Regions from separate parts of the Lactobacillus sp. ESL0230 genome, predicted to be linked through region 2. Evidence: predicted binding sites of a transcription regulator. Region 2 holds the regulator's gene; the other holds the start of a gene.
The links. The regulator HrcA, encoded in region 2, represses chaperone genes, less so after heat shock. The targets are predictions, from matches to a motif close to TTAGCACTCNNNNNNNNNGAGTGCTAA.
Positions count from the first base shown of each region.

Region 1 (16,868 bases), on a different contig from region 2:
TTACATCATTAGATAATGTTTCTTCTTATTTAAAAGATGGTGATGGAACAGTAATTGTTCCAGATTAAGAAAAAATTGCCGAACAGTTACTTGATAGAGCTATTTAATTACCTATTTGCAGATAGTAAATTTATATAAGAAAAAATTTATATATTGATTAGTGAAATAGGAGAATAATAAATATGCTTGAAAAATTTATGCATGAGTGGTTATACGTTTCAGATTATGATGTGCCAGTAGCTGATAATGGCTTTGATGGACGTGCTAAAATTAATGGTGTTGACTTAGATATAAAATATATTGCTGTAGTAGCCTCAAGTGAATATAACAATTTGCCTGAATGGCGATTAGCATTTAATTTAGATAAAAATAAACGCGTATATGTTATGCGGCCAAATAAGGAAAAACATTTTTTAACTAATTTACCTAAAAATATTTTTATTGGTATTGGTAGACCACATTTTGACTTGTCGGGCAGTATTAAAGAAGCGCTGTTTGCTTTAACATTAACGAATAAGTTTGATGCCACTGTTTATTATGATGAAGTGGCAAATATGGCTAATATTATGCATTCAACCTTAGATTATCCAGCTATCCGAAAAAAGCTAAGTCAAATTGATGAAGATACGCAACTAACCCTATGGCTGTATGCCAAAGATCAAGTATCCATGTCGTCACTGGCTAATATTTTAATGGTTCACCCCAAGACTGTAGAATATCGTTTACAGAAAATTAAAACAGTGACTGAACTAGACCCACATAAGGGTATCGATTTATTAACCTTAATAGCAGCATTTTTAAAGGAAAGAACTGATAAATTGCGGATACTTGAAACTGAATTGCAGAGTTTTTCAAATCATATGTTGCCAAGAGATAAAACAACCTCTTTAAGTATTAAGTAACTGTCTAAGCGATTTTTATTAATATCATAAGCCAAATTTAATTTTAATAATAAAAGTCTCCTTAAGAATTCAAATATCCTAGTGTTAAACACTAGGATATTTTTATTTTGTCCAAAAAAAGCAGGAAATTTCCTGCTTGGCTTGCTTGGTTAAAGCTTATTTAAATCATCAATGTTGCTTTGAAATAATTTATTTGAATAGCTTGATTCACTTTCATTGGCTTGCTTCAAAGCTTCCTTGACCTGTGTTGAACTTAGGTGATTAACTAAGTATGCTTTAAGAGCTCTATTAGTTAATTCATCCAAACTAAGATCATTAAGATTGAGATATTTTTTAATCAACATTTCTACATTGGTCGATAATTCAATTTTTTTCTTACTCATTTTTTCACCTTCTAGAAGTTACAGCTATTATAACATTTTGAGTAAAATTACTGTTAAAAAATAAATAAGAACTATACGTAAAATTTGCTGGCTTAGAATAAGTGGCGTATTATTTTGTCTTAATAGCTTGGTTAGGAGTTCAAAAAATGATAGATATCGCTACTATAGTTAAAATTCGTGAGTGTTCTTTTTTTAAAGCTGCTCAACGTACTTTAGTTATGTTAATGCCAATTGCCATGGCTGGTTCATATTTTAAACTTTTGCATAATTTGGTTTTTGCCCCCGACGGACTAATATACAATATTTTTGGTTTAGACCAAGTAATATCAGATCAGTTTTGGTACACGGGTTCATTTATTAGTGCGGGCATGGTGGAAGTAACTTTTGGCATTTTTGGACTATATGCTTGTTACTTTATGGCTCAATATACGGCTCGAATTTATCATAAAGATTCGAGTATGGCCGGTATAACTGCTGTATTATTTATTCTTTTTTGTGCTTATGCATCTAGTACTAATCACAATACTCAACAGCTTTTTTCAGAAAGCTTATTACAAATTAATGCGGTATTTATTGCTCTAGTTATTGGTTATGGGGTTGGTCTTATTTACCGATTTTTGGGTAAAGATTATCAGCCTGTTAAAGATGAAAGTACAAGGACTATTCAAAGCCGGGTTTGGCAAGCTGCGCTTCCAGCTTGTGTTTGTCTCATATTGAGTATTATTTTAGGAATTTTTATTTATGATTTAAAAATTAAACTATTAAATTCGACTAGTTTTAATGAGCTTATTAATCGAGTACAGATTACAAATAATTTATGGGAAGTAATGTTACTCACAGTAGTTATTACTTTTTTAAATTGGTTAGGCATTGGTTTTCCAGTACATGCCCTTTCTGGAACAATTAATAATGCTCATTCTGCAGAAAATTTAACCTATGCTTTACAACATGGCAATTCTTGGCAGGTTCCTTATCAATTTTTGGGTAGTTCTTTAATTAATAATTATGCTATGATGGGCGGCTCTAGTGTTATTTTAGCAATCATTGTCATATTAATGTTACGTCATGAAAATAAAGAAATTGTTTCTTTAACCAAAATTAGCCTTTTGCCGGCAGCATTTAATTCAACTTTGGGCTTTACCGTGGGGCTACCAATTATGCTGAATCCCGTATTTTTGTTACCGAGCATTTTAATTCCATTATTTAATTTACTAATAGCCGCTAGTGCAATTAGCTTACGGCTTATTCCGGTGAGTGTGTATCCAATTTTAAAAGGGACACCAGGGTTATTAGTTCCCTTTTTTGGGACTAATGGCAATTGGGGAACGTTGATTTTTACAATTTTGTTGTTTTTAAGTGACATTGGCTTATTGTGGCCAATTATTAAACTTAGTGAACGGGTAAGCCAAAAGTTAAGTGAGGCCACGCAGGAGAATGTAAATGAATAAAAACACGAATTATAAATGGCTACTCGGATTAGTCGTAATTATGACTATCTTATCTATCCCCAGTTATTCCTGGATGAAAAAAGAAAATAATACTCGAGCAGAACGGAGTAAATCGTTACTTTCGCCCGTAATTATGGTGCCGGGATCAAGTGCAACAACAGAAAGATTTAATCAATTAATTAGTCAGCTAAATAAGACAACTGTGCGTCGACATAGCGTATTAAAAATCACTGTTTCACGTGAAGCAAAATTGTCATATAGTGGTTCAATTGGGAAAAATGACCGCGAACCATTTATTATTATTGGTTTTGCCGATAATCGCGATGGATATGCAAATATAAAAAAGCAAGCTTATTGGCTAGACATAGCGTTTGACTCTTTAATGAAGAACTATAAATTTAATAACTTTAATGCTTTTGGTCATTCTAATGGAGGACTTATTTGGACCTATTGGTTAGAACATTACTATTCACAATATGACAGCGATGCTAAGATTAAACGGTTAATGACTTTGGGGACGCCTTATAACTTTACTGAAAAAAACATAGCCAATCGAACTCAGATGTTAGCAGACTTTATTAAAGGACGTAGTAAATTACCGAAAAGCTTAAAGGTTTATTCGTTAACTGGTGGTAAAAATTATGAATCTGACGGCATTGTACCTGAAAGTAGTGTCGCAGCGGGTAAGTTTATTTTTCAAAATCAAGTTAAAGCTTATACGGCCATAATCGTGACCGGTAAGCAAGCAGATCATTCTGAATTGCCCCAAAATAAACAAGTAATTCAAGTGATTCGCCGGTATTTATTGAAAAAGCCTAACAAATCGGTGAAAACAAATAAAAGAAAAGATGATTAATCATGAAATATAAAGAACAACCAACAAAGATTGAAGTAATTGGTGGCCGGGTTAATAATTTGAAGAATATTAATGTTGAGATTCCCTTGCATCAATTTGTAGCAGTAACGGGTCTTAGTGGCTCTGGTAAATCTAGTTTGGCAATGGGAATATTATATGCAGAAGGCGCGCGCCGCTATCTTGACTCCTTGGCTACTTATACGAAAAGACGAATTAATCAAGTAGGACGCGCAGCTGTTGATGAAGTGCGCCATATTCCATCGGCTCTTGCCTTGCGCCAGCGTCCTGATATACCTGGAATAAGATCAACAGTAGGAACAGTGACTGAAATTTTTAATATTTTACGCCTTATTTTTTCCCGGCTCGGGTCACCTGTTTGTCCTAAGGGACATCGAAATGCCCCCACTATTGAAATAGCGCAGGCCATGGATTTAACCGGCGAGCAAATGGGTAAGATTCATTGTACAGAATGCGGAGTGGAATTTTATGCCTTTAGCGCGGAAGATTTTGCATTTAATTCAGATGGTGCTTGTCAAGTATGTCAGGGTTTAGGGAAGGTTGAACAACTTGATGATAGTAAAATTATTGCTGATGAAAATAAAACGATTGCTGATGGAGCCATTGCTACTTGGCAAATTCCTGGACGCAATTGGATGTGGCGTATTGCCCGTGAATTAGGGGTTCGTACAGATATTCCTTACCGCGACTTAACTAAGAAAGAAAAAGCAATCGTACTTCATGGTGAAGAGAGAAAAGTACCAGTAGATGTTCCAACTTCGACTGGACGTATTTATCATCTTGATGCCTTATATGAAAATGCCTATAATGCAGTGATTAATTCGCGTAAGACTACTAAGTCTGAACGCGGGCTTGAACGAATAAATTCCTTTTATCATTTCAATACGTGTCCGCATTGCCAGGGCTATCGTATTGATCCGACCCGTTGGCAACAATTAGTTGCTGGGAAAAATATTGTGACAGCTGAGCAATTAACTTTAGGTGAGTTGCCCCAGTATATGCAAGCAATAAAGGACTGGTTGCCGGAGTCAATGCAAGACTTAGCTACAAATTTAAGCGATGAATTACTACATCAGGTTAAGCCTTTATTGAAGTTAGGTTTAGATTATCTAAGTTTAGCTCGGTCAGCTAATAGTTTGTCGACTGGCGAATTACAGCGCATACAATTAGGCCGAACTTTAAGGACGGAAACTACTGGGGTGTTATATGTGTTAGATGAACCTTCAGTAGGATTGCATCCTGATAATGTAGCTGGCTTAATTGATATTTTTCACCAATTAGTTAATCAAGGAAATTCTTTAGTAGTAGTTGATCATGAAACTGCAATTATCAATGCAGCTGATTGGATTATTGAAATTGGCCCTGGTTCTGGTAGTCAGGGAGGACAAATTATTGCTCAGGGTACCCCGTTACAAATAAAGCAAAATTCTAATTCGTTAATTGGCCCATATTCAACTGGTAATGCACCGCTGCTTGTTCGTCCAGCGGCTAGTAGAGAACTTTTTTCATTAGGACAAATTGACCTAGCAATCACCCAGCGTTTTAATTTAAAAGACGTACAAGTTAAAATTCCGTGTGGCTTTATGACGGCAGTTACTGGTTTTTCTGGAGCAGGGAAAACCACGTTAATTCTTGATGCCTTGTTATCGGCTTTGCAGGCGCAAAAAGCACATCAACCAATGCCTAAATGGATTAAGCAGTTTAAGGGTAAGACAATTAAAAATGTAATTAGTGTTGATTCTTCACCAGTAGGTAAAAATCAACGTTCTACAGTAGCTACTTATACGGATATTATGGATAATTTGCGTAAATTGTTTGCCCAACAACCGCAAGCTAAGAGTTATAAGTATCGTGCCAGTCATTTTTCCTATAATAATAAAGAGGGAGCTTGCCCAGCTTGTGGGGGTAGTGGTGTAATATCGCTTGATATTCAATATTTGCCCGATATGGTTGAAACTTGCTCACTTTGTGAAGGACACCGCTATAATCAAGATGTGTTAAGGGTAAAATGGCAAGGATTAAGTATTGCCGAGATACTCGACTACTCAGTAGCTGAGCTACTTCAGCACAATTTGTTTCAAACAGAGCCTAAAATTCAAAAAACATTAACAACTTTAAGTCAAATGGGTTTAGGCTACTTGCATCTTGGTGAAGCAACACCCGCTTTATCAGGAGGTGAAGCTCAGCGGCTAAAGTTGACTAGTCATTTGCACCGGCAACAAAAAGACAGCTTGTTTATCTTTGATGAACCGACAGTAGGACTACACCCGCAAGATGTTAGAACGCTATTGCAAGTTTTTCAACAACTTTTAAATAAGCAGGCGACAATCATTACGATTACCCACGATTTAGATATTATGGCTAACAGTGATTATATGATTGACTTAGGCCCGCGCGGAGGAGCGAATGGGGGGCAAATAGTTGCTTGTGGTACACCTGTGGATATTTCGCAAAATAGGCAGAGTTTGACAGCAAAATATTTACGTGCCCAGTTTCAGTTATACCAAAAATAACTAAATAGTAAGCCTTATTTAGGACCTTAAATCCTAATAGATAAGGCTTTTTTGCTTTTGAAAAATAATTGTGGAAAAGTAAGTTACTTTTCTTGCTATCTGTGGATAACCTGCTATAATTACAAGTATAAGAAATTAGCACTCAATGCTTTTGAGTGCTAATTAAAAAATTATAACGAATACAAGGGGTGTTTAGATATGACATATTTTGACAACGAATTTGATAACCTATTTAACGAATTAAACAATTCTTTCTTTAATAGTTCGAGTGATAATAACGGTTCGATTCCTATTCACTATTCAAGCAGTATGAATATGGCACCACAAAACCTTAAGCAAAACGTTCCAACTCAAAAAGAGCAACCAATTGGGATTGACTTAGTTGAACAAGCTAAAAATAATAAATTCGACCCTGTAATTGGGCGCGATGAGCAAATTCAAGCAGTAATTGAGATTTTAAGTCGACGTAAGAAGAATAATCCGGTTCTAGTTGGACCAGCAGGTGTCGGTAAGACCGCAATTGTTGAAGGTTTAGCCCAAAAAATTGCCCAAGGGGACGTTCCTGAAAAAATGAAAGATAAGCATATCATTGCCATTAATATTAATGATATGGTTGCTGGCTCAAGTTTACGGGGTAGCTTTGAAGAACGCTTAAAGAAAATTATTGATGAAGCAAAGAAAAATCCTAATATTATCTTATTTATAGATGAATTACATAATATTGTTGGCGCTGGTTCGACTGATTCGGAAAATAATAGTGGCGATGCAGCTAATATTTTAAAACCGGCTTTAGCTAGTGGAGATTTAAATTTGATTGGGGCGACAACTACTAGTGAGTATCGCCAAATTGAAAACGATGCGGCTTTAGCACGGCGTTTCCAACCAGTTGATGTGCCAGAGCCTTCAACTGATGTGACCGTGAAGATTCTGGAAGGTTTAAAGAAAAAGTATGAAGAGTATCACCATGTAAAATATAGTGCTAGCGCTCTGCGGCTTGCCGTAGAATTATCACAACGTTATATTCAAGGTCGTTACTTACCAGATAAGGCCATTGATTTACTTGACGAAGCTGGAGCAAAGAAAGGACTTGATGCAACCCCTAGCGATGAAGCAGGACTGAAACAGCGTATTAAAACTTTAGAAAATGACAAAAAAGTTGCTGCTCAAAATGAAGACTATGCTAAGGCCAGTGACTTAAAACAGCAGCTTGAAAAATTACGTGACCAATTAGACCATCTTGATGATGCAGATACGCCTAGGGTTACAGATCAAGATATCTATGCTCTAATTGAGGCTAAAACTAAGATTCCAATGAGTGAATTACATGCCAGTGAAGGACAGAAAAACTTAAATTTAGCGGCAAAATTAAAGGCAACAGTGATTGATCAAGACAAGGCAATTGAAGTTATTACTGATGCGATTGCTCGTAAGCAAATTTTCAAAGATAATAATCGTCCAACTGGTTCATTTTTACTTACAGGTCCAACTGGTGTTGGTAAGACAGAACTTGCTAAGCAATTAGCAATTCAATTGTTTGGGGGTGAAAATCATTTAATTCGCTTAGATATGTCGGAGTATCAAGACCAGATGGCTGTGAATAAGCTCATTGGCTCAGCTCCAGGATATGTTGGCTATGGTGAAGGTGGTCAATTGACCGAAAAAGTACGCCACCAACCATATAGCTTGATTTTATTTGATGAAATTGAAAAAGCTAATCCCCAGATTTTTAATGCTTTATTACAAATTATGGATGATGGTCGCTTAACCGATGCGCAAGGGCGAACTGTTTCCTTTAAGGATACGATTTTAATCATGACGTCAAATGCAGGTTACTCAGATAACTTACTTAAGGATGGTCAAGTTGACCATGAGCAGTTGATCAAGGCACTAGAGGCTTACTTCAGACCAGAATTTTTGAATCGCTTAGACGCAATTGTTCCGTTCAATGCACTTACGCCAACCGATATGACAAAGATTATCGATATTTACTTGAAGAAAATGACGCATGTCTTGGCTAAAAAAGACGTCAAATTGGTGGTTTCACCTGAGGCTAAAGCTTACTTTGCACAAAAAGGTTATGACAAGAAATTTGGTGCAAGACCATTACGGCGCGTGGTGGAACAGGAAATGGAAACACCAATTGCTAAACTATTAATGAAGGCGCCAGACACTAAGGAAGTTAACTTCACGGCTGATGGGGCACATGTCTACTTAAACGGGGATGCCATTATTGATATTGATGTACAATCTGTAGATAAGGATGACCAGGCAGAAAGTAAGACAAAATAATGCTGTAAGTACAAAGCGCTAAGAAACTAAATAGCGCCTTGGTAATTACTGTGGATAACAAAAAAGAAGGCTGGTAACAACAGCCTTCTTTTTTTATGCGCGGCTTAATGGGTGAAAGTAAAAGAAAATGACTATACTGCTTACTAAAGTAGCAAAATTTAATAAATTAAATCTGTTATTATTAGCACATATGCTATAATTGTATAGTATTTAAAATGTTTGATATCCAAGAGGTAATGAGATGAAAATAAATAAGAAAATTATTTCGTTAGCCATTGCTGGTGTTGCAATGCTTGCACCTATAACTAGCCAAATTGCTGTAGTTTCAGCAGATACGGCTAATACGCAAACAGACACTAATAAGCAAAATACTAACAAGGCAGCTGTCACTTCAGCTAATCCCAAGAAAGCTGAACCAGAACCAAAGCTGCATAGCATTAGAGAGAAAGCAAACTGGTCAAAGCAACATAAACGTGCCAATCGCGCATTTAACCAGCTAGTTAAGCAAGGGCAAAAGCTATCACCACAGAAACAAGTTGTACTTTACCAAAAATGTTTAAAACACTTTGAGTTGATTAATACTAAATATACTAAGAGGTTTACTAAGCAGTTAAAGGCAGAAATTAAATGGTTAAAGACCCAGATTTTACTAGCAAATGATCATGATGAATTCCTGCCTTATCAAGCAGTAAATAATACAAATAAGCCTGAAAAACCTAAATCAGCAAAAACATCAAAAGAAGTCATTTAAGGCAAAAGATACTTTTAATGATGGAGATGGAAGCCATCTGTATAGTTACGGTGATAGTAATTATTTGAATGACTATCCACAATATAAAAAGTAGCCAATTTATGGTAATAAAATTTTAATTGGACGAGAAATTTAAAACTTTTAAGAAGCGTGGCTGCAAATTTAATGGAAATCAGGGTTACAAAGCACATAACAAAAACTTGCTGAGCGTGACGATAAACTTATCGCTGAAGGAAAATTAAATTAATTCACCTTTTGTTATAGGTCGTTTAATTAACTATCAGAATACTAATTTCACACCGCTAGGGAAACCAAGCGATGTTTTTATTTTGTTAGCGAGGTAAATAGAGTGGCAAGATAAAGGCCATGTAGAATATCACTTTGAACTATAATTAATTGAAAATAAAAAAAGAAATACAGTCTAACTGATTTAGGAATAATTCAAGCATTAAGCTTTAAAAAGTAATTTAGTACTCATGTTTTTTCTCCACCAGAAATTAAACGGTTGCTAGCAGGCGAGGGAATTATCGGCCAAGCTACTAGTAAAAGTGGCAAACCATATTCAGTAATTGAAAAACGTAAAAATTACGTTTATTAAGGGGAAAACATTATTTTGATTTTAAAATAAATTTTTAAAAAGCAAAAAATATAGTTGATACAATATAAGTATATTTGTATTTATAATAATTAATACGCATAATCATGTTTTTTAGTACAATTATAAATATGATTACATGTGTACTTGTATTTGATATGATTTATACAAAATATAAATAAAAGCTATAGGACATCAAAATATAGATATTAGAAATTAATTTAACATATATGTAAACCAAAAAAAGATAATATGCTATAATAAAACAACTTATGTAATATTTTACTATATAAATATTAAAGGAGATAAAATGAACTCAAGAAAAAAATTAGCAACTATGGTTTGTGGAATTGCACTAACTTGCTTTGGTATATCAGCTAACAACCAAGTAACACCGGTTCATGCTGCCGTATCTTCTACACCAAGTGCAGGTAATGATACTTCTACACCAGGTGTAAGTAATGGTACCTCTACACCAGGTGCAGGTAATGATACTTCTACACCCGATGCAGGTAATGATACTTCTACACCAGGTGAACTACCAACACCAAAAATTGGACTTAAGTTATACTTAAATAGAGCCTCATATCAATATACTAAAGCAGGTAAACGTGTACCAAAAAGCAAACTTTCCAAGAAAAAGACAGTTATGAGTAATGGTAAAGTTTACACTATTAAAGGCAAAAAGTATTATTGTATTGGTCATAATAGATATATTAAAGCAGTTAACGTGCTCCCATATAGTAAAAAGCATGATGAACTACTTAAGTTATATTTAAATAGAGCGTCATATCAGTATACTAAGACAGGTAAACGTGTACTAAAAAGTCTGCTTTCCAAGAAAAATACAGTTATGAGTAATCGTGAAGTTTACACTATTAAAGGCAAAAAATATTATCGTATTGGTCATAATAGATATATCAAAGTCGCTAACGTTGTTACCCCTTATTAATGATTAGGAAGATTAATAATTGAATTAGCAAATATACAACTAATTGCCCAACGTAGAGCGGTATTGTAAAAATAGAAAAATACCCTAAGTTCGTTTGAACTTAAGGTATTTTTTATACAATTGTATTTAATTAAACTGCGCATAACAATATAGAGTTGACAGTTTATGTTGAGGTTTAGTTACTTAAATAGTGATTGGAGTAACCAAGAGCGGTTATTTAAGCTAGTTTCAGCAGGCTTTGACCTTTTAGCTTTTCTAAATTTTTACATAGGAGGCTTACGATACTGATGTTTACTGATTGCTTCTTTTTTGCTATTTTTGTATCAATAAGTCTTGAACTTATACAAATAATTAATAATAGGTGGATAAAGTATGAGGCTTAACTAAGCAAATAGTCAAATTGTTTTAAGAATAATCTTTCCTGACTATTGACATTAGGAGTTTTATAGCATAAATTAATCAATAATTAAATTATGATTAAATAAAACAAGTAGGAGAACTTTTTATGAAACAACGAGTAGAAGATCTTGATTGGAAAAACTTAGGTTTTGTGTATCGCGATTTGCCATATCGCTATGAAGCAAAGTACAAAGATGGTCAATGGCAGGAAGGTAAATTAGTCGAAGCTTCAACTTTGACGCTGTCTGAAGGAGCTGAAATTTTACATTACGGCCAGGAAATCTTTGAAGGCCTAAAGGCTTATCGTAGAAAAGATGGTAAGATCAATTTATTTCGTCCGGAGCAAAATGCCTATCGTTTTACTTTGTCGGCGGAGCGCTTGGCGATGCCACCATTTCCAGAAGATCGTTTTGTGGCTGCAGTTAAGCAAGTTGTTTTGGCTAACCAAGAATTTGTACCACCGTATGATAGTGGCGCCACCTTATATTTACGGCCATTCATGGTAGGAACTTCCAATGTTTTGGGCGTTCAAGCCGCCAATGAATATACTTTTCGTATTTTTGCCGTACCCGTTGGCGCATACATTAAGGGGTTAAATCCGGCGGCTTATATTGTCAGTGACTATGATCGGGCTGCTTATGCTGGGACAGGTCAAGCTAAGACTGCTGGCAATTATGCCAGTAGTTTATTGCCGTCAGTTGAGGCGCATCAAAAGGGTTATGCTGATTGTCTTTATCTTGATCCCCGCGAACATAAATATATTGATGAATTTGGTGGGGCCAATTTCTTTGGCATTACGTCAGAAGGACAATTTGTGACACCTAAATCCCCGTCGATTTTGATTTCCATTACTAAAAAATCATTGCTGGAATTGGCTAAAAAGCAAGGCTTAAATCCAGTTGAACGTCAGATTACTTTAGCAGAGGCTTTTGAATTGAAAGAAGCAGGCGCCATGGGTACAGCAGCTGTTATTTCGCCAGTTGGGTCAATCACTTACCAGGGGAAAAAGCATGTGATTTATAGTGAAAAAGAAACCGGTCCGATTACAACCAAGCTGTATCAAGAATTGGTTGACATCCAATATGGTAACGAAGAAGGACCGGAAGGTTGGGTACAAGAAATTAGTGAATAAGGGAATAAAAAAATGGATACGCTATTGATTATTTTTCTCATTTTAGCTTTTGAACTTTTACCAATAGACTCTTGGCTTAATAAGCATAATCTAATCTATGTTACCCCTATTTGCTATAGTTTATTGCTGATTTTGATTTTACTACTTTCCGTATTTGGTTTTGCGAATGCTTTCCATTGGTACGACTATGTAATAGCAAGCATTGCCTTTATTTATGAATGGTTGGTACTTTTTAAACGTATTCGAAAAAATTAGGTATCTTAATAAAAAACAAGCGGCAACGATTATGATAGTTGCCGCTTTTATTTACTGTCATAAATTGAAAAAATTAACTAGCAATTAATTTTTTAATACGGATTGATAAAGTACTTAGTTTGACGAGTAAAAATAATTCAAATAGGGTAAGGAAACCTAAACTAAAGTATCTTGCCCAGCCACTATTGTCATTACTAATATCACTTATGAGCACTTGAATTAGTGGTAATGGCCATAGCGTTGTGAGTAATATTTGTCTGCGAATGCGTTTTAAATAGCTTAACTTGGAGTCGTTATCTGAATAAAGTTGAAAGTCTCCTTGAACTGCGGGACGCCGGAAATAGATCCATTGGCCACTTTGAGCAATTTTTTCTGCACCGGTCTCTTCAATAAAATTAATATAATCTTGTTGTTTCGTTTTAGAAGCTTGAGGATCAAGAAAATCAATGCGATAAATATACTTGGGCTTTTGATTAGTAAAATAATAGAGTAACCCCTTAATTTTGGTTAACTGCCAGCCAGCAGCTGCCATTTGATTAAGCCAAGTTTCTTCTTGTTTGTCACTAAAAAATAGCCGGAACTTCTTCTTTTCCAATTTAGTTATCCTCCATAATTTTGTGCCCATTATTTACCAATTCTTCTAATCGCTTAAGTTCATTGATTACAATTTCTTTTCCTTGGGAAGTAATAACGTATTGTTTTTTGTGATCAAAGTTGTTTACGGGCAAGGCTTTAATCCATTGATTTTGCTCTAATTTATTTAGTGCCCCATACAATGTACCTGCAGCTAGCATGACTCTGCCGTCAGATAGCTCAGCAATTTTCTTCATAATGCCATAGCCATGTAATGGTTTAAATAATGATAATAGGATGTAGTAATAGGCTTCTGTTAAGATGATATGTTCAGGATGCAAAATTGACACGATTCTTTTTTATTATTAGTATATCGGCATCCGATATATAAGTAAAGTATAAAATAAATTTTAGTAAGTACTCACTAGTAGAGGTTGGTTAACATACAGAAAACTAGCATTACCTAATTATGACCAAGCTATATCAAGAATTGGTTGACATTCAATATGGTAATGAAGAAGGCTCAGAAGGTTGGGTACAAGAAATTAGGGAATAAGTGAGGGAACTTTAACCATTACCCTATTTATTTGTAATCGTTTAAAAGATCAATACAAAAGCTTAGCTACCAATGTTTTGGTGGCTTTTTATGGTATTGAGAAAATTAATTTCAAAAAAATTATACATATTTCAGCTGAAATATGTATAATTTATTCGTAATATATTTCAGCTGAAATATAATTTTTAGAGAAGAATATCATTTAGGATCTTTTTTATAGCATGGTAACTTAGAAGCCTTGTATATTAAAACAACAAATTAAAATTTAACCAAGAGAAGGGAGAGTTTTAAATTGAAATTAGAAAAAGCAGTTAATTTCTTTTCTGGTCCCAATAGTATTGAGCTTAAGAAGAAATATGCTAGTTACGAAACTTATACCAATGAAGATTTAGAGTTTGATCTTTATCAAGGTTATCGTACAAATAATGTAAAAACACAAAAGTCACCAATCTTAAATACTGGGGACCTAGTAATCAACATGATGACTAATCAAACGGCCATAGTTTCGCCTCATTCCGCAGGCAAAGTGATTCCCCAGCATATTATTAAATTAACTTTTACGAATCGTGGTGATAATTGGTATTTGTGTTACTTATTAAATGAAGCGCAAGCAATTAAACGACAATTATATAGTACAATGGAAGGTACAGTCTTACGCCGCGTAACGCTAACCAGTTTTAAGCAACTTGAACTCAATTTGCCAGCATTAAGCAAGCAACAAAAAATAGGGGAACTATATCGCCTGTTGATAATTAAGGAGGGCTTGCAAAAAGAGCGGCAAGAGAAAGAAAAGCAAGCAATTATTAGTTTACTTAATAAAAACGATATTAATGGAGGACAAAAATGACAACTACAACTAGTCTAGAACAAGGATTGTTTAGTGCAGCTGATGCATTACGTTCAAAAATGGATGCAAGCCAATATAAAAATTACTTATTAGGAACAGTTTTCTATAAGTACTTATCTGATCGCATGCTTTATTATGTGTTGGAATTACTATCTGATCAGCCAGATGGAACATTAGAACAAGCACAACAAATTTATGAAGAAAATGCTGGAGACCAAGAGTTAATCGATGAATTGCGGCTATCATTGGGATATGTTATTGAGCCTAAGTATACCTATAACAGTATTTTGCAGGCTGTTAATAATCATTCTTTTCAAGTTAATCAATTAGGCGATGCCTTTAATAAATTAGAAAGTATCGCGCCAGATTTTGACGGGTTGTTTAATGATTATGATTTGTACTCCAATAGTTTAGGTAGTACTGCGCAGAAGAGAACCGATACGATTGCTAATGTGCTCCAAGCAATTGGCAAAATCGAGTTGGTTAAGACACCAGGTGATAGTTTAGGCGACGCCTATGAATACTTAATCAGTCAATTTGCTTCTGAATCTGGTAAAAAGGCCGGTGAATTTTATACTCCGCAACAGGTTTCGGAATTACTGACGCGCTTAACTTTAGTAGGGAAGGATTATCGTAATGGCATGGCGGTTTACGATCCGGCAATGGGTTCAGGTTCGTTACTTTTGAACTTTAAAAAGTATGTGTCCAACCCTGAGCGCATTACCTACTATGGCCAAGAAATCAACACTTCGACTTACAACTTAGCTAAGATGAATATGATTTTACACAATATTGATCAAGCTAACCGCCGTCTTCGTAATGGTGATACGTTAGATGAAGATTGGCCAGCTGAAGAAGTTAATAACTTTGACGCCGTAGTCATGAACCCCCCATATTCACAAAAATGGGCTGCGACAAAGGGCTTTTTAGATGATCCGCGCTTTTCTTCTTTTGGAGTATTACCACCTAAATCTAAAGCTGATTATGCCTTTTTGCTCCATGGCTATTATCACTTAAAGCATGGCGGCGTAATGTCGATTGTTTTACCGCACGGAGTATTATTCCGAGGCGCTGCTGAAGGTAAAATTAGGCAAAAACTTTTGGAAAGTGGCGCCATTGATGCTGTCATTGGCTTACCAGCAAACTTGTTTTATAGTACCGGTATTCCGACCGTCATTGTAGTGTTGAAGAAAGATAAACCAGACCGGGATGTAATGTTTATTGATGCCTCTAAGGATTTTGAAAAAGTCAAAACGCAGAACAAATTGCGTGAAGCAGATATCGAACGTATCTTAGCAACTTATGCTAAACGCGCAGATGTTGATAAGTATGCTCATCTGGCTAGTTTTGACGAAATTAAAGAGAACGACTTTAACTTGAATATTCCCCGTTATGTCGATACTTTTGAAGAAGAGCCACCGGTTGATGTTAAGCAGTTAGCCGCCGAGATGCAGACTATTAAAGAAGAGGAAACCAAGGTCACAACCGAACTTAAGCAGGCAATGGCTGAATTAGTTGGTACTGATCCGGCAGCGCAACAGTTGCTTGAGCAATTAAAAGATATTTTATAGAATATATGGTGAAATAAAATGAATGAACATCAATTAGTGCCGCATATTAGGTTTTGGGGCTTTGAGGAAGAGTGGGAAGAAGATAAAATTTCCAATATTTCTTTAGTAAGTATAGGGAATACACCGCCTACAAATAAAAAAGAATATTATTCTGAAAAAGGAATTTCGTGGGTGACACCAAGTAATATTAGTAATGATGGAAGAATTATTGATGAAAGGCATTTGTCTAAAGAGGGTGCTAAAATAGCTAGAATAGTCCCTAGAGGTTCTATTTTGATTACATCCATAGCTAGCATTGGAAAGAATGCCTTGGTTAAAGAAAACACAGCATTTAATCAACAAATAAATGCTGTAACACCTATTGATGATTTTGATTCATATTTTATCTACACTTTAAGTATTGGATTATCTAAAAAAATGAAAACAATAGCTGCTTCAGGAATAATGCAAATAGTTAATAAGAAAGATTTTTCTAAAATGAAAGTAAAATTTCCTTCATTTACAGAGCAACAAAAAATTGGCAACTTGTTTGCCAAACTGGATCAGTTACTTGAACTTGAACAGCAAAAACTCGACCAGCTGGGCTTGCTGAAAAAGGCCTTACTCCAAGATTTGTTCCCGGCGCGGGGCGCTAAGATACCAGCACTGCGGTTCCAAGGCTTCGAGGATGAGTGGGAAGAAAAGCAAATAAAAGATATCCTTAATTATGAAAGACCTGATAAATATATTGTAGATTCAGATAAATATTTGAATAAAGGCACACCAGTATTAACTGCAAATAAAACTTTTGTTTTAGGTTACACAAATGAAACTAATATTTATAAAAAG
Region 1 is NZ_REHI01000008.1:332,277-349,144, reverse strand. It holds gene arcC (carbamate kinase) at 1-68, shown strand, start outside; gene F5ESL0230_RS08130 (helix-turn-helix domain-containing protein) at 183-902, shown strand; gene F5ESL0230_RS08125 (hypothetical protein) at 1,052-1,285, opposite strand; gene F5ESL0230_RS08120 (PTS transporter subunit EIIC) at 1,432-2,733, shown strand; gene F5ESL0230_RS08115 (alpha/beta hydrolase) at 2,726-3,589, shown strand; gene F5ESL0230_RS08110 (ATP-binding cassette domain-containing protein) at 3,592-6,120, shown strand; gene F5ESL0230_RS08105 (ATP-dependent Clp protease ATP-binding subunit) at 6,319-8,409, shown strand; gene F5ESL0230_RS08100 (hypothetical protein) at 8,651-9,160, shown strand; gene F5ESL0230_RS08095 (SLAP domain-containing protein) at 10,066-10,707, shown strand; gene F5ESL0230_RS08090 (branched-chain amino acid aminotransferase) at 11,213-12,238, shown strand; gene F5ESL0230_RS08080 (DUF2812 domain-containing protein) at 12,567-13,088, opposite strand; gene F5ESL0230_RS08075 (PadR family transcriptional regulator) at 13,090-13,416, opposite strand; gene F5ESL0230_RS08070 (restriction endonuclease subunit S) at 13,915-14,469, shown strand; gene F5ESL0230_RS08065 (type I restriction-modification system subunit M) at 14,466-16,040, shown strand; gene F5ESL0230_RS08060 (restriction endonuclease subunit S) at 16,059-16,868, shown strand, end outside.
Region 1: F5ESL0230_RS08105 (ATP-dependent Clp protease ATP-binding subunit) is a predicted target of HrcA. The motif match lies at 6,256-6,282, and genes of this name have one in related genera.

Region 2 (16,868 bases):
TATCAAGAGAAAGATGCGTAAATGGTAATTCAAAATCATAATACTTAACTATTGTACTTTCATGAATATCGTAACTAGCTTCAAATTCGGTTCTAAGGGTAGCAATTTTGCTTTCTTCCATTGATAGCCCACAAGCAAAGTCATGACCACCAAATTTAAGAAATAAATTTTGTTTTAAGCTATCTAACGCATTAAAAATATTAAAATTTGCAACTGAACGCCCTGAACCTTTGATAATTCCTGCTTTATTTTTAGTTAAAATAATTGTTGGTTTATGTAACTCTTCGGCAATTTTATTAGCTACCAGTCCTAAGACACCTTCGTGAAAGTCAGCTGAATAGATAACAAGTGTTTTTCTTGATTGCCAATTATTGACTTTTACTTGCTGTAAGCATGCCTTATATACTTTAGCTGTTAAATCTTTACGCTGTTCATTAAGGTTTTCAATCTTATCGGCTATTTTTTGCGCTTCAGCTTCACTTTCACACAACAATAGTTCAACTGCCAAACTAGCATTATCGAGTCTTCCCACTGCATTTAATCTGGGAGTAATATTAAAACCAACATCATTCTCATCAATTTGACCACTTTGCAATCCTGAATTTTTAATTAGTGCCTTCAGCCCAGGTCTATCGGTTTGATTTAGTACTTCTAAACCACGTTTGACAACAATGTGCCCCTCACCTGAAATTTTCACCATGTCGCCAATTGTGCCAATCATCGCAAGCTCTAATAATTCAGGCATCGGATCTTGCATCAATTCACGACAAATTGTATAAGCAACTCCCGCGCCACAATAATCATCAAACGGATATTTTTGTCCCGGATAGTTGCAGTGCACTAGGGCATAACAATCGGGTACATTTTCTTGCATTTTGTGATGATCCGTAATTATTGTATCAACACCCTTGTGCTTGGCATAAGCTACTTCTTCTACTCCAGTAATACCATTGTCAACGGTAATAATTAAATTAGTACCATTAGCAACTATTTTCTTATATGCCGCTAAATTGGGCCCATAACCATCTTCAAAACGATTAGGAATAAAATAGTGCACATCAGCCCCTAAAATTTCCAGTGTTTCCATCATAATAGCAGTAGCTGTTATTCCATCTGCATCATAATCGCCATAAATAGTTATTTTTTCATTATGCTCAATAGCTAAATTAATACGTGCGACTGCTTTAGCCATATCATGCATTAAATTAGGATCAGCTAAATCTTCTTCGGTAGCATTTAACCAATATTCTAATTTCTCTGCTGTATTTAGATTGCGTAATGCAAACAATTTTGCAGCAATGGGTTTTAGCTGATATTTTTCAACTAATTCAGGAGCTAATTCTTTACTAGTGCGCTCTTTCCACTTTATCATTTACTTAATTATGCCTTCTCTAAAATAGTAAAATTCCAAAGTTAAATATTGAGATGCTGGAACTTAAAAATTGTCACAGTACTATATTAAATCTTTGGAATTAAAATATCTTGTTAAAATTTATTTTGAGTTTAAATCATCGTCATTCATTCTTAAAACTGCCATAAACGCATCTTGGGGAACTTCAACTTGTCCAACAGCCTTCATTCTCTTTTTACCACGTTTTTGTTTTTCAAGTAACTTTGCCCGACGATCAGGGTCACCTGTATGAATTTTCCAAGTAACATCTTTACGATACGGCTTAATTGTTGCTCGCGAAATTATTTTTGCTCCAATTGCTCCTTGAATATCAACTTCAAAGTTTTGCCTTGGAATCAGCTTCTTTAGCATTGAAGTCATTTGTCTTGCTCTATTTTGTGATTCATCGCGATGAGCAATAAAGCTCAAGGCATCGATAACTTGTTTATTTAGCAAAATATCAATCTTGACTAAATCGGTTGCACGATAGCCAGTAATTTCATAGTCCAGTGAAGCGTATCCTTTAGTAGACGATTTTAAATCATCGAAGAAATCATAGATTATTTCCGCTAAAGGCATATTATAAATTACATTAACCCGGTATTTATCTAAATAATCCATTGTGACAAATTCACCGCGTTTACGTTGACAAAGTTCCATTACCGGACCTACAAAGTCATTTGGTACCATTACTTCTGCTTTAACATAAGGTTCTTGAACTTCACGATATTCTCCAGCTGAAGGCAAATCAGATGGATTGTCAATCACTTTTGTAGAGCCATCGTTCATAATTGCATGATAATCGACTGAAGGGGCTGTCATAATTAGATCTAAATTAAATTCTTGCTCTAATCTTTCTTGAACCACATCCATATGCAATAGACCTAAAAAGCCACAACGGAAACCAAATCCTAATGCAGTAGAAGTTTCTGGTTCAAATTCCAGTGCAGCATCATTTAATTGTAATTTTTGAAGTGCCTCTTTCAAATCGTCATATTTTGAGTTATCAACTGGATACATACCCGAATAAACCATTGGTGGGATTTGACGATAGCCAGGAAGTGGTTCAGCTGTCGCATTTTCGCTTGAAGTAATTGTATCTCCCACCCCAGTTTCACGAACTGACTTAATATTAGCTGTTAGATAGCCAACATCTCCAGCAATTAAAAGATCTTTTTTCACGGGATGCGGACTAGAAACACCAACCTCAGTTACTTCATACTCTTTTCCCGTATTCATGATTTTAATATGGTCACCAGGTTTAACCATTCCATCTTCGACTCTAATTGATAAGACGACTCCGCGATAGTCGTCATATTTTGAATCAAAAATCAAAGCCTTAAGTGGTGCCTCTAAATCACCATCCGGAGCAGGAATATCTTGTACAATTCTTTCTAATAAATCACCAATACCTTGCCCAGTTTTACCTGAAACTTCAGCCGCATTAGACGCATCTAATCCTAACATCTCGGTAATCTCTTCTTTTGCTTGCTCGGGATTTGCTGATGGTAAATCAATTTTATTAATAACCGGTAAAATTTCTAAATCATCATCAATAGCTAAATATGTATTGGCTAAGGTTTGTGCCTGTACACCTTGAGAAGCATCAACGACCAAAAGCGCTCCTTCACAAGCAGCTAGTGACCTTGAAACTTCATAAGAAAAATCAACATGACCTGGTGTATCAATAAGATGAAAAATATAATCTTCACCATTTTGAGCATGATATTTAATTTCAACTGAGTTCATTTTAATTGTAATTCCTCGTTGACGCTCAAGTGGCATATCATCTAGCATTTGATTCTTTAACTGCCGCTCTGAAACCGTATCGGTTAACTCTAAAATTCGATCAGCAATCGTTGATTTACCATGATCAATATGAGCAACAATTGAAAAGTTGCGAATATGTTTTTTATAATCTTCTAATTTTGTTAGATCCATAAATCATTTGCATCCTTTTGTTTTTTCTGTCATTGACCAATCAACGTTTTAATGCTGATTGATGCAATTTTTATTTCTTAATTACTTTCAGATTAATAATTATTTACTATATTATTGTGAAGACTACTTTCTTCTTTCTGTGTAAGACAATTATACCATACCCCCATATTGAAAAAATAACTGCACGTTAGACCTATGTTTCAGAATAAAGTCTTAACATTAACTTTTAAGTAATTATTACTACTAAAATCAATTAAATTAATTATCTAGCAAACATTTTTAAATGCTATGATTTTCATTGACAGTTTAGCAGAATAAAAAAACGCAATAACTAAATTGCGTTTTCTTAATTATTGCAGTTTTTCTTTTAATCTTTCAAAGAAACCTTTTTCTTGTGGGTTAATGGATCCCCCGCCAGCCTTAACAAAGTCAACCAAGGCTGCTCTTTGTTTTTCGTTAAGAGTTTTAGGAATTTGTACTTCGACTGTCGTTATCTGGTCACCACATGCATTACCACGTAAATATGGAACTCCCTCACCTCTTAATGTGAATTTTTTATTAGGCTGGGTACCAGCAGGAATTTTTAATTTTTGCTCCCCATGAACAGTTTTAACTGTAATTTCATCCCCAAGAGTAGCCTGAGCAAATGAAATTGGCACCGTTGTATAAATTGTATTGCCTTCTCGTTTAAAGTCCTTGGACTGTTTTATTCGATATGAAATATACAAATCACCATAAGGCCCACCGTTTTTACCAGCTTCCCCTTGACCTTCATAGCGTAACTGCTGACCATTGTCAATTCCGGCTGGAATATTAACTTCTATAGTGTTTTTACCATCTACAACACCATTTCCATGACACGTACCACAAGGATGTTCAATAATAATCCCTCGTCCATTACATTTGTCACAAACTGTTTGCCGTCGAATCATCCCAATCATCGATTTCTGTGTAACCGTCATATAACCTGTTCCATTACATTTGTCACAAGTAATTGGATGGGTACCCTTTTCAGCACCACTTCCCTTACATGTCCCACAAATTTCACTACGAGTATATGAAACTTGCGTTTTTTTACCAGTAATAGAATCCATGAAATCAATAGTTAGGGTATAGTCTAAATCTTCGCCGCGTGTTGGTGCAGTCGGATCTGCTCGTCGCTGTCCACTAGAAGCGCCACCAAAGAAATCGTTAAAAATATCACCAAAATCACCGAAACCACTAAAGTCACCGTAGCCTTGACCTGCACCACCAAAGCCAGCTTGGCCATTCACACCAGCTGCACCAAATTGATCGTACTGACTCTTCTTTTGTGGGTCATGAAGAACTTCATAAGCTTCATTTATTTTTTTGTATTTTTCCTCTGCACCTGGTTCATGATTGATATCAGGATGGTATTTCTTAGCTAATTTACGATAAGCAGAATTAATTTCTTTATCACTGGCATTTCGATCAACACCTAGCACACTATAATAATCTTCTTGTGCCATCTAAAAGCTCCTTACTTTCCAAAAGAAAAGAACTACTTTCATGGCAGTTCTTTTCTAATTTATTCAATTATAAACCCATTACTTGTCAGGGTCTACTTTATGAAATTCGCCATCGCTAGCTGAACCATCACCTGCATTGCCATTTTGACCATCAGCTTCAGCACCAGGTTGTCCTTGAGCTCCACCATTAGCTTGGTATAACTTAACCGCTAAGTCTTGAGCAACTTTTGATAGTGCATCTTTCTTAGTCTTCATTTCTTCCAAGTTATTGTCCTTTTGTGCCTGCTTCAATTCATCAAGCGCATCTTGAACCTTCTTAATGTCGTCTTCAGAAACTTTATCCTTAACTTCACCCAAAGTCTTTTCAGTTGAGAAAATTAATTGGTCAACTTCATTGCGTAAGTCAACTTCTTCTTTCTTCTTTTTATCTTCTTCGGCATGCTCTTCAGCTTCTTTTTGCATCTTTTGAATTTCTTCATCGGATAAACCAGATGAACTCTTAATGGTAATCTTTTGTTCTTTACCTGTACCCATATCTTTAGCCGAAACGTTTACAATTCCATTCTTATCGATATCAAAGGTTACTTGAATTTGTGGAACACCACGAGGTGCAGCAGGAATATCAGTCAGTTCAAAACGACCCAAGGTCTTATCATCAGCAGCCATTGGACGTTCACCTTGCAAAACGTGGACATCAACAGCAGGTTGATTATCAGCAGCAGTTGAAAAGATTTGACTCTTAGACGTTGGAATTGTGGTATTCTTTTCAATTAATTTAGTGAAGACACCACCCATGGTTTCAATACCAAGTGAAAGTGGAGTAACATCGAGTAAAACGACATCCTTAACATCACCTGAAATAACACCACCTTGAATAGCAGCACCTAAGGCAACAGCTTCATCAGGATTGATTGAGTGGTCAGGTTCTTTTCCAGACCACTTCTTAACTGCTTCTTGAACCGCTGGAATTCTAGTCGATCCACCATTTAAAATAACCTTATCAATATCATTAACAGTTAAGTCTGCATCTTTTAGTGCATTATCAAATGGAATCTTAGTTCGATCAACAAGATCAGCCGTTAATTCATCAAACTTCGCACGAGTCAAATCAGCTTCTAAGTGTAATGGACCGGCTTCACCAGCAGAAATAAATGGAAGTGAAATGTGAGTTGAAGATACACCAGATAGATCTTTCTTAGCTTTTTCAGCAGCATCTTTTAATCTCTGTAGTGCCATCTTATCAGTTGATAAGTCCACACCATTTTCATCTTTAAAGCCTTTAACAAGCCAGTCAATAATCTTATTATCAAAGTCATCACCACCAAGACGTGTATCACCATTAGTGGATAATACCTGAAAGACACCATCACCTAGTTGCAAAACAGAAACATCGAAAGTTCCACCACCAAGGTCATACACTAAAACTTTTTCATCTTCAGCATCTTTATCCAAACCATAAGCAAGTGATGAAGCGGTTGGTTCGTTAATAATCCGTTTTACTTCTAAACCAGCAATTTTACCAGCATCTTTAGTAGCTTGACGTTGAGCATCATTAAAGTAAGCTGGAACCGTAATAACTGCTTCAGTAACCTTCTCACCTAAATAGTCTTCTGAAAATTTCTTAATATATTGTAAAATCATTGCAGAAATTTCTTGTGGTGTATAGGCCTTATCCCCAATTTTGACTTTATAACCAGCCTCACCAATGTGACGCTTAATTGAAGAAATAGTATTAGGATTAGTAATTGCTTGCCGTTTAGCTACTTCACCAACTTGAATTTCACCATCCTTAAAGGCAACTACTGAAGGAGTAGTTCTGTTACCTTCTGGATTAGTAATAATTTTTGGTTCCTTACCTTCAAGAACTGCAACTGCAGAGTTAGTTGTTCCAAGATCAATACCGATAACTTTTGACATTAATAAAACTTCCTTTCAATTATTGTGCAACAACAACCATTGCTGGTCTTAATGTGCGATCCTTATATAAATAACCCTTTTGTAAAACCTGAACGATATAATTCTTCTGCTCATTATTTTCAGCAGCAACCGTTTGAACTGCCTGATGTAAGTTTGGATCAAATTCTACACCTTCAGCATCGATTTCACTAATTCCATGATCTTTCATCGCCTTAATTAAGGAGTCAAGAGTCATTTGAACACCCTTTTTAAGCTGCTTTGAAGCTTCATCATCTACTTCAATTGCTAAAGCTCTTTCTAAATTATCCATTGCCGGTAAAATGTCTTTAGCTAAAGACTGAGATTCATACTTAATCAATTGTGCACGTTCATTATTATAACGATTTTGCATATTTTGCATTTCTGCTTGACTACGTAAATATTTATCTTCTAAATCTTTATTTTGTTCCTGCACCCTAGTTAACTCTGATTTGATTTTATCTTTTTCAGATTCAGATGCTTGTTGATCATCTACTTGAGCTTCAAAATCTTTCGTTTCATCCGTTGCCGGTTGATTTTCTATAAAATCTTTTTCATTAGTCTGTTTTTCTTTACTCACAGTTAACCTCCTTTATTTAAATCTGCCATAATATTCCAGTAGCTTTTTAGCTAATTCATTTCTAAAATATTCTAGTAGGCCAATCACTTGCGAATACGGCATATTATTAGGACCAAGTAAAGCAATAATACCTTTACCATATGACCCTACACTGTACTCTGCAGTAAGAAGACTATAATCCTTCAATAAATCATTAGATAATTCCGAACCTAAACTAACTCTTATGGGTGAGTGACTATCACTTGAGTTCACTACATTAGTCATTAAATTCGAAACTAAATCTTCATGACCCAGTAATTCATAGAGCGATTTCAAACTTGAAGCATCGCTTAGTGAACTGTTATTTAAAAGATTTAGCTGCCCGTCAACATACATTTGCTCACTAGTAGCCTCTTTAACCACATCTTCAACCAATTCAATTAATTCAGTGATATGATGAAGACCAAATTTTTCACTTAAATCTTGACTCAATGAACTCGGGTTTATTTTGTTTAAAGTCTTACCTACCAATTCATTGTTTAGCATTCGCACAGCTTTTTCAACTTCATCGCCACCAATATTATAGGGTAAACGATAAACTTGACTGTGAACATTCCCATCACTGGTAACCAAAATAGCCATAACTTGCCTATTCACTAATGGAACAATTCGAAAACCAGTAATAGTTAAAGAATTACTCTCTGGTCCTTCAGCAAAAGCAGTATAATTAGTCAAATCAGATAAAATTTTGGCCGCCTCTTGAACAATTTCATTAACTTGATGAAATGGCTGGCTAAATTGTAGCATAATTCTATCATATACTGATGCTGGCAAACGTAATGGCTCAACTAAATTATCTAAATAGTACCGATAGCCATCAGTTGATGGTAAACGGCCACTAGATAAATGAGTTTTTTCAATTAAGCCCTTGTCTTCTAAAAGAGCCATTTCATTACGAATAGTTGCACTGGAAACTTTAATTGGCAGTTGGTTCATTACAGTTTTTGAACCGACAGGATCATGTGTCTGTGTAAAATTATTAATAATTGTTTTTAAAATTAATTCTTGACGTTCGGTCAACATAAATATCGCCCTCACTTTTAGCACTCTTATTTGCTTTGTGCTAACAATTATTATGATACTAGTATTTAGCAGAATGTCAAGCTGAGTGCTAATTATTTTAAAATAAATTTTTGCAACAATTTTAACTTATCTGTACTGCTCAAAATAGTCTGTAATCTTTAATTTATCCTGTTTCATTTGCTCTTTTAGTTGATTTAAATTAGCAAACTTTATTTCTCCGCGTGTATACTTATACCACTTAATTATTATCTTTTGGTCATAAGCCTCTTCACTAAAACCAAATAAGTTAGATTCAATATATATTTTTTGGGCACTGTTAATTGTTACATTATAGCCTACACTAGTCATTGATTCATACCACTTACCATTAATCATTGTCCTCGTAGCATAAACGCCAACTTTAGGAATCACCTTATTCTCATCCCAAACTAAATTAGCAGTTGGAAAGCCCAACTTGTGACCATTACGCAGTCCGTGCCCAATATAACCGGACATGACATAAGGTGTGCCAAGTAAGTCTTTAACTAAGTCCATTTTTCCATTTTTAATAGCTCTTTTAATCTCTGTTGAGCCAATTTTTTGGTCATTGTATGTTTGTTCCGGAACCGTAATAATCTCAAATCTGTTTTGCGCAAATTTAGGTAAATTCTGCATATTGGCAATATTTTTAGGTCCATAGGTATAATCAAAACCAGCAACAACAGTCTCAGTATTAAGTTTAACAATAATATTATCTACAAATTCTTGAGCACTTACTTTGCTAAATTGCTCATTAAAATGCATCACCAACAAATAATCTACTCCAAGCTGCCGCATTTTATATATCTTTTCATCTAGGGTATCAATATAACTCACTACTTGGTTTTGATAGACCTCCTTAGGATGCCGATCAAATGTCATTAGCACTAAGGGTAAGCCCTTACTATTGGCAGTGTTCTTTGCGACCTTTATTAACTGCTGATGTCCACGATGAACACCATCAAAAAAGCCGAGAGCCAATACAATTTTACCCGGGACAATATTCTTTTTAACTGGATAAGATAAATGAATAATTTGCACTGTTGAACCTTCATTTCATCTAATTATTTTGCAAAAGCATTAATTCAGGACGGTACATTGTACCTCTGGCTTGATAAATCGCCTTAACTTTATTATTGTACCTTAATGCAACTTTTTTTGCATTCGTTTTCAAAGCAATTGCTGCCCCATTTTTTACCTTCAGCCATTGATTTTCGTTCAAGTCAATTGTCTGATAATCTTTGAAAAATACTTCGATTGGTTGTATTGCTTTTTCAACTATAGCTGGATTGCCAATAATTTCATCTAGTTTAACAGCTTGACTGAGATTAAAGCCTGAGCTTGCTGTCCTTCGTAAGGTTTGCATTACTGCCGGAACACCTATATTTTCGCCTAGGTCATTGACAAGTGAACGCACATATGTGCCTTTACTACATTCAATTTCAAAATTAAAAGTTTCCTGTCCCTTTTCTAAGTCAAATTGAGGCTCATCAACCGCGTTGTATGCAAAAATTTTAACTGATCGCTTTGGTCGTTCAACCGCAATACCTTCGCGTGCATATTCATAAAGGTGCCTGCCATTTAAACGTACAGCTGAGTAAATTGGTGGAACCTGTTCTATTTTTCCAATAAACTCTTGCATCCTTGTTTGCAGAGTATCTTTACTAATTTTCGTTGTTAAACGTTTAGTTTCGAGCACTTTACCAGATGTGTCATAACTATCCGTGGCATAACCTAACAGGCCTGCACCACAATATTTTTTATTTTTTTGATGCATTAATTCAATCAATTTTGTTGCTTGTCCAATTGCAATCGGTAAAACTCCAGTTACATCAGGGTCTAAAGTTCCCGCATGGCCAATTTTTTTAATATGAAGTACTTTACGCAAATGGTAAACAACATCTGCACTCGTCATACCCTTTTCTTTATCAATTACTAATATTCCGTTAATCATTTCCCTACCTACTAAAAAAGCGCTAACCAGCGCTTTTCTTAATTATTGCGATCTGCATCTTGCTTTTTTACTTCTGCAATTAAACGATCAATCTTACTACCATATTTAACTGAATTATCCCGTTTAAAAATTAATTCTGGAACTTTATAAACAGTTAAAATTTGTCCTAAGAGATGACGCATCATTCCCTTAGCTTTTTCCAAACCAATAGCCGTTTCTTCTTCCTTTTTTGGATTTTCAGAAAGAATGCTGTAATAAACAGTAGCATAAGACAAATCATTGGTACATTCAACTGCTGTAATCGTTACATCTTTAACACGTGCATCACGAATATCTTTTCGTAAAATTTTAGTTAATTCACGCAGAATTTCGCCTTCAACACGACCAATTCTATGTTTCATACTTTGCTCCTAATCACACTATTTTTGTGGCTTAACTTCCTGTTGTTCAACTGCTTCCAGCTCATCGCCAATTTTAATGTCATTATAACCTTCGATTGTTAAACCACAGTCAAAGCCCTGCTTAACAATTTTGGTATCATCTTTAAACCGTTTTAATGAACCAACTTTACCAGTATAGATTACAACACCATTACGAATCAAATTAACATCCGCATCACGTGAGATATAGCCTGAATCAACAAAAGCTCCAGCAATAGTGCCGACTTTAGAAACTTTCCATGTCTCACGCACGGTCAAATTCCCGACAACTTTATCTTCATATGTTGGCTCAAGCATTCCTTGCATAGCGGCTTTAACATCATCAATTGCTTTATAAATAACACTATATAAACGTATGTCGACTCCGCCATCTGTTTCCGCCTGCGACTTAGCGGTTACAGTCGGACGAACATTAAAACCAATAATAAATGCGTTCGATGCGGCAGCTAATGTTACATCGGATTCATTAACTGCACCAACACCAGCGTGAATAATATTAACCCGGACACCCTCAACGTCAATTTTTTCAAATGATTGTTGTAAAGCTTCAACAGATCCTTGAACATCAGCTTTTAAGACAACACCAACTTCTTTCATATTCTCTTTCTTCATTGTATCGAAAAGATTATCAAGGGTTACATGTTGTACATTTTCCCTGGATTGCTGTAATGCTTGTTGCGCCCTCTGTTCGCCGACACTACGTGCTGTCTTTTCATCATCAAAGACAACTATCTTATCAGCAGATTCTGGCACATCATTTAGCCCAGTAATTTCAACTGGCATCGATGGGGTAGCTTTTTCAACTTGACGTCCACGATCATTGGTCATTACCCGAACGCGTCCAAAACGATTCCCCACAACAATCGGATCTCCAGTATGCAACGTACCTTGCTGAATTAATAAATCAGCAACTGGACCACGTCCCCGAGATAACCGAGCTTCAATTACTGTACCAATAGCCTTTTGCTTAGGATCAGCCTTTAGTTCCATTAAATCAGCTTGAAGTAAAATCATCTGCAAAAGCTCATCAACATTTTCACCAGTTTTAGCAGATATTTGAACATAAATGGTATCTCCACCATAATCTTCTGGTATTAAATTATATTTCATTAATTGTTCGGTAACATGTTCCGGATTAGCACCAGGCACATCCATTTTGTTAATTGCAACAATTATTGGTACTTTTGCACTTTTAGCATGATCAATTGCTTCAATAGTTTGTGGCATTACTCCATCGTCAGCTGCAACAACTAAAACAACAATATCTGTTATTTCTGCACCACGTTCACGCATATTTGAAAATGCCGCATGACCTGGAGTATCCAAAAACGTTATTGGCTTATTATCTATTTTAACTTGATAAGCTCCAATTTTTTGAGTAATACCACCAGCTTCGTGTGCTGAAACTTGTGTATGGCGTAAGCGATCTAATAAAGTTGTCTTACCGTGATCAACGTGTCCCATAATTGTAACGACTGGTGGGCGTTTAACTTGTAATTTCGAATTTTGCGAAGCTTCCATTTGTTTTTCATAAAGAGTATCAATGTCGGAAATATCTTCATGAATTTTTTCTTCAGCGTTAATCCCATATTCAGCCGCAATCAACTCAATTGCATCTTTATCTAATGATTGATTTTGATTGGTCATCACTCCAAGCATAAATAATTTTTTAACAATTTCTGCTGGCTCACGATGCAATAATTTACCCAAATCTTGAGCATTCATCCCGACTTCATAAACTAAAGTTTCTGGCAATGGGCGCTCTTTGCGTTGAGTTGGTTGTTTTTTAGGTAATTGTTCAAATTGCCGCTTTTTACCCTTATTTTTGCGTTTTTCTTGATGCTTTGAAAAATTATTGCCAGCGTAATTTTGGCTTTTTCCCTTACGGCCAGGCTTACCAGAATTGCGAGTATGACCATTACCACGCCGATTCTCATCTTTCACAGGCTCTATCGCGGTATTATCTTCAATAACTCGGTGCTTATTAACCGAAGAAGACGCCTGATTTTGTTTCATTCTTGCTGGCGAAGGCTTAATTATTTTAGGACCGACTGTCTTAGGAGTAACTGCTACTTTTTTAACAGTTTGCTTTTCATTTGAACTTATTTTTTTCACTTCTTCTATTTTTTTAGTTGGCTTTTCTTCATTTGACTTTTCAAAATCATGCCGACTAACCTGTTTTGTTTGCTGATTTAATGAATTTTCTTCAACTCGCTGTTTTTGCTTTAATTGCTTTAGCAAGTCTTGTGCTGCCGGCTTAGACGCTTTTTCATTATGATTTGTTTTGATCTTTTGCTTTTTGTTTGCTTGATCACGATGAACCTGATCATTTACACGATTAGTATTCCGCTTTTTGGTAGTCTTTTTTTCATCAACCTTTTTTTCGTTTTTACGAATTGAAGTTACAGAAACTTTGATTTTACTATTTTTCAAAGCGGATTTCTCTTCCTTTTTAGTGGGAGCGGGATTTTGAAAACTACCCTTTATCTGATTCACTTCTGAATCTTCCAATGATGACATATGATTCTTTACATCGAAGCCGAGTTCTTTCGCTTTATTAACCACAACTTTATTCTCGATGCCTAACTCTTTTGCAATTTCATAAATTCTTGTTCTAGTCATCCAATCACACTCCTTCATTAATCTTTTGTACTAATGCTTTATAAAAACCAATATCAGTAATACCTAATACTTTACGCTTTTTGCCAATTGCATGTGAAATTTCATCACTATTAAAAGCAGAAATAATACTTATCCCACTTTTGGTAGTAATTCTATTGATCTTTTCACTTGTACCTTCATGGCAGTCATTAGCCAAAATAACAACTTTGATTTTCTTTGCTTTGAGCCCCACAAGAACAAGTTCCTGACCTGAAATTATTTTCCCAGCTCGCTCCGCAAGACCTAGCAAATTCAACGCTTTTTGTCTACTTTGCAAATCTAACTATCACCAAATAATTCTTTTCTTGCCTTTTGATGATCGACATAAGCATATAACTCGTCATAGAATGCTGCTGAAATTTTAGTTCCGAGACTGCGATCTAACACGCCTTTTTCTTGTGCAGACTTAATTTTAGTAGGATCTAATGAAACATAAGCACCACGACCTGGCTTTTTACCAGTTGGGTCAACAAAAACATTTTTTTCTTTATCAATTACAATGCGAACTAACTCTTTTTTAGGTTGCATACTATTAGTTAATAAATCTTTTCGCATTGGAATCTTTCTTTTTTTCAAAAAAATTCCTCCTTGCCTTATTCATTATCAATATGCTCATTTATTTCTAAATTTTGCTTAGTCTCTTGTATATCACTCAATTGGTCTTCATGGTCAGTACCTGATTGCTTCTCATTTGATACAGAGTCAGTGCTTTCTTCTGTATTGTCATTTACTTCATCAACAAACTCAACTTCAGATTCTGGTCTAATGTCAATTTTATAGCCAGTTAAGCGTGCAGCTAAGCGAACATTCTGCCCCTTCTTACCAATAGCAAGTGATAATTGATAATCAGGTACAATTACCAATGCACTTTTTTCATCTGCTTCATCGCTAAATTGAACTGCAATAACTTCTGCAGGATTTAGGGCATTAGCAATAAAGTCTGACGGATCTTGCTCGTAATTGACAATATCAATATTTTCACCATCAAGTTCATTAACAACATTTTGCACACGTGTACCACGTTGACCAACACAGGTTCCAACAGGATCAATATTAGGATCATTTGATTTTACCGCGATTTTAGTTCTATCACCAGCTTCACGCGCAATAGAAATGATTTCAACCGTACCATCAAAAATTTCTGGGACTTCCTGTTCAAATAATCTTTTAACCATATCTGGTGCAGTTCGTGAAACTGTAATTTGAGCTCCTTTGGAATCAGAACCAACATGAGTTACTAGTACACGAATTTGATCTTGAGGATTATAAATTTCATTTGGCATTTGATCATTGCGCGGCATAACAGCTTCTACATTACCAATTTTAACATAGACAAAGCGATTATCACGTCTTTCAACTGTTCCAGTAATTAATTCATCTTCGTACTTTGAATATTCACTAATTATCTGATTTCTTTCAGCCTCACGTAAATGTTGCATGATAACTTGTTTGGCTGTTTGAGCTGCAATGCGACCGAAGTTCTTTGGTGCAACTTCAAAGCGAATTGTATCCCCTAATTCATATGCACGGTTGATTGCTAAAGCATCTTTTAAACTAATCTCTAGTCGATCATCATGAACTTCTTCCACAACAACCTTCTCAGTCATTAACCTAAAGTCGCCCTTACGTTCATCAAATTTAACTACAACATTAGTTGCTTGGTTATAATTCTTTTTATATGCTGCAACGAGGGCTGCTTCAATTGCTTCAACAATCACCTCTTGCTTAATACCTTTTGTTTCTTCTAAAGTAGCAAACGCCTCTAGCATTTCTTTAGACATAAGTTTTAATCAACCTTTCTAAAATTCAATTGCAAATCGAACATTTGCAACTAGTTTACGGGGAATAGTTAACTGCTTCCGCCTTGTTTTAATTTTAATTTCCAATTTTATCTCGTCATTAGTATACGACTTTAAAATACCTTCATATTCTTTTTGGTTATCGATTTTTTGATAAAGTGCAATGTGAATGTAATTATTCAAAGCCTTTTGCCAATCATTACTAGTTTTTATTGGTCGCTCAATACCAGGAGAAGAAACTTCTAAAATATAGGGGTCAGGAAATGGATCAGGCCTTAATTCATCTAACTTAGTAGAAATCAGCTCACTAAGACCAGCAATTTCATCCATATCAATTCCATCATCTCGATCCACATATATGCGTAAATAACTTTGTCCTTTTTCTTTCACGTATTCACTATCTACCAATTCATCTCCACGTGACTTTATAATTGGGATAATTTCTGCAAGAACAGCTTCTTTAACTTTCGCCAAGTACTTTCCTCCGTAATAAAAAGAGTGAGCAATCAATGCTCACTCCGAATCACTTATTCGAACTTCTTTGTTAATTATATCATATTTATACTAATACTGCAAAAATCAAAATAGTGATAGTTGATTTTGATCAGGCAAGCCCTCCAAAACACCATTTTCTTCTAAATAGTCCATGATTGTCTGCGATACTTTGCCTCTTTTTGCCAAATCTTCTTTTGATAAAAATTCTTGTTCTGCTCGTGCAGCAACAATTTGTTTTGCAGCATTTATCCCTAAGCCAGGAACGGCATTAAATGGCGCTAAAATTGTGTGTTGGTCAACAATTGTAAAATTAGTTGCTTCAGATTTATTAATATCAACCATTTTTATACTAATGCCACGTTCAAGACACTCATTGGCAATTTCTAACACAGTTAATAGACTTTTATCTTTAGCAGAAGCATCATTACCTTTGGCTTGAAGGTCACTCATTGCCTTTTTAACAGTATTTTTACCATGACTCATTGCTACTAAATCAAACAGATCAGCCCGAACTGAAAAATAAGCAGTGTAATATATTTCAGGATAGTAAACTTTAAACCAAGCAATTCTTAAGGCCATTAAAATATAAGCAGTAGCGTGGGCCTTCGGAAACATATATTTTATTTTCAAACAAGACTGAATATACCAACTAGGAATTTTATTATTTTCTTGTAAAACAGCCATGTCTTCCTCACTGATACCACGACCATGCCGAACCGATTCCATAGTCGAAAAGGCAACTTCAGGTTTAACACCCCAGTGAATAAGATCTGTCATAATATTATCACGACAACCAATTACATTTTTTAGTTTGCAAGTACCATTATTAATTAGTTCTTCTGCATTACCTAACCAGACATCCGTCCCATGAGAAAGACCAGAAATCTGTAATAGTTCGGAAAAAGTAGTTGGCTTAGTTTCTTCAAGCATACCACGAACAAATCTCGTCCCAAATTCTGGTACTCCTAAAGTTCCAGTTTTAGATTGTATTTGCTCTGGTGTCACTCCTAAGATATCAGGACTAGAAAATAATGACATAACACCGGGATCATCAGGTGGAATAGACAGTGGGTCTACTCCTGATAAGTCTTGAAGCATTCTAA
Region 2 is NZ_REHI01000006.1:646,807-663,674, forward strand. It holds gene recJ (single-stranded-DNA-specific exonuclease RecJ) at 1-1,369, opposite strand, end outside; gene lepA (translation elongation factor 4) at 1,493-3,331, opposite strand; gene dnaJ (molecular chaperone DnaJ) at 3,682-4,821, opposite strand; gene dnaK (molecular chaperone DnaK) at 4,900-6,738, opposite strand; gene grpE (nucleotide exchange factor GrpE) at 6,758-7,336, opposite strand; gene hrcA (heat-inducible transcriptional repressor HrcA) at 7,349-8,398, opposite strand; gene ribF (riboflavin biosynthesis protein RibF) at 8,525-9,457, opposite strand; gene truB (tRNA pseudouridine(55) synthase TruB) at 9,477-10,370, opposite strand; gene F5ESL0230_RS04975 (ribosome-binding factor A) at 10,409-10,771, opposite strand; gene infB (translation initiation factor IF-2) at 10,790-13,432, opposite strand; gene F5ESL0230_RS04985 (ribosomal L7Ae/L30e/S12e/Gadd45 family protein) at 13,437-13,748, opposite strand; gene rnpM (RNase P modulator RnpM) at 13,751-14,047, opposite strand; gene nusA (transcription termination factor NusA) at 14,065-15,252, opposite strand; gene rimP (ribosome maturation factor RimP) at 15,271-15,744, opposite strand; gene F5ESL0230_RS05005 (PolC-type DNA polymerase III) at 15,850-16,868, opposite strand, start outside.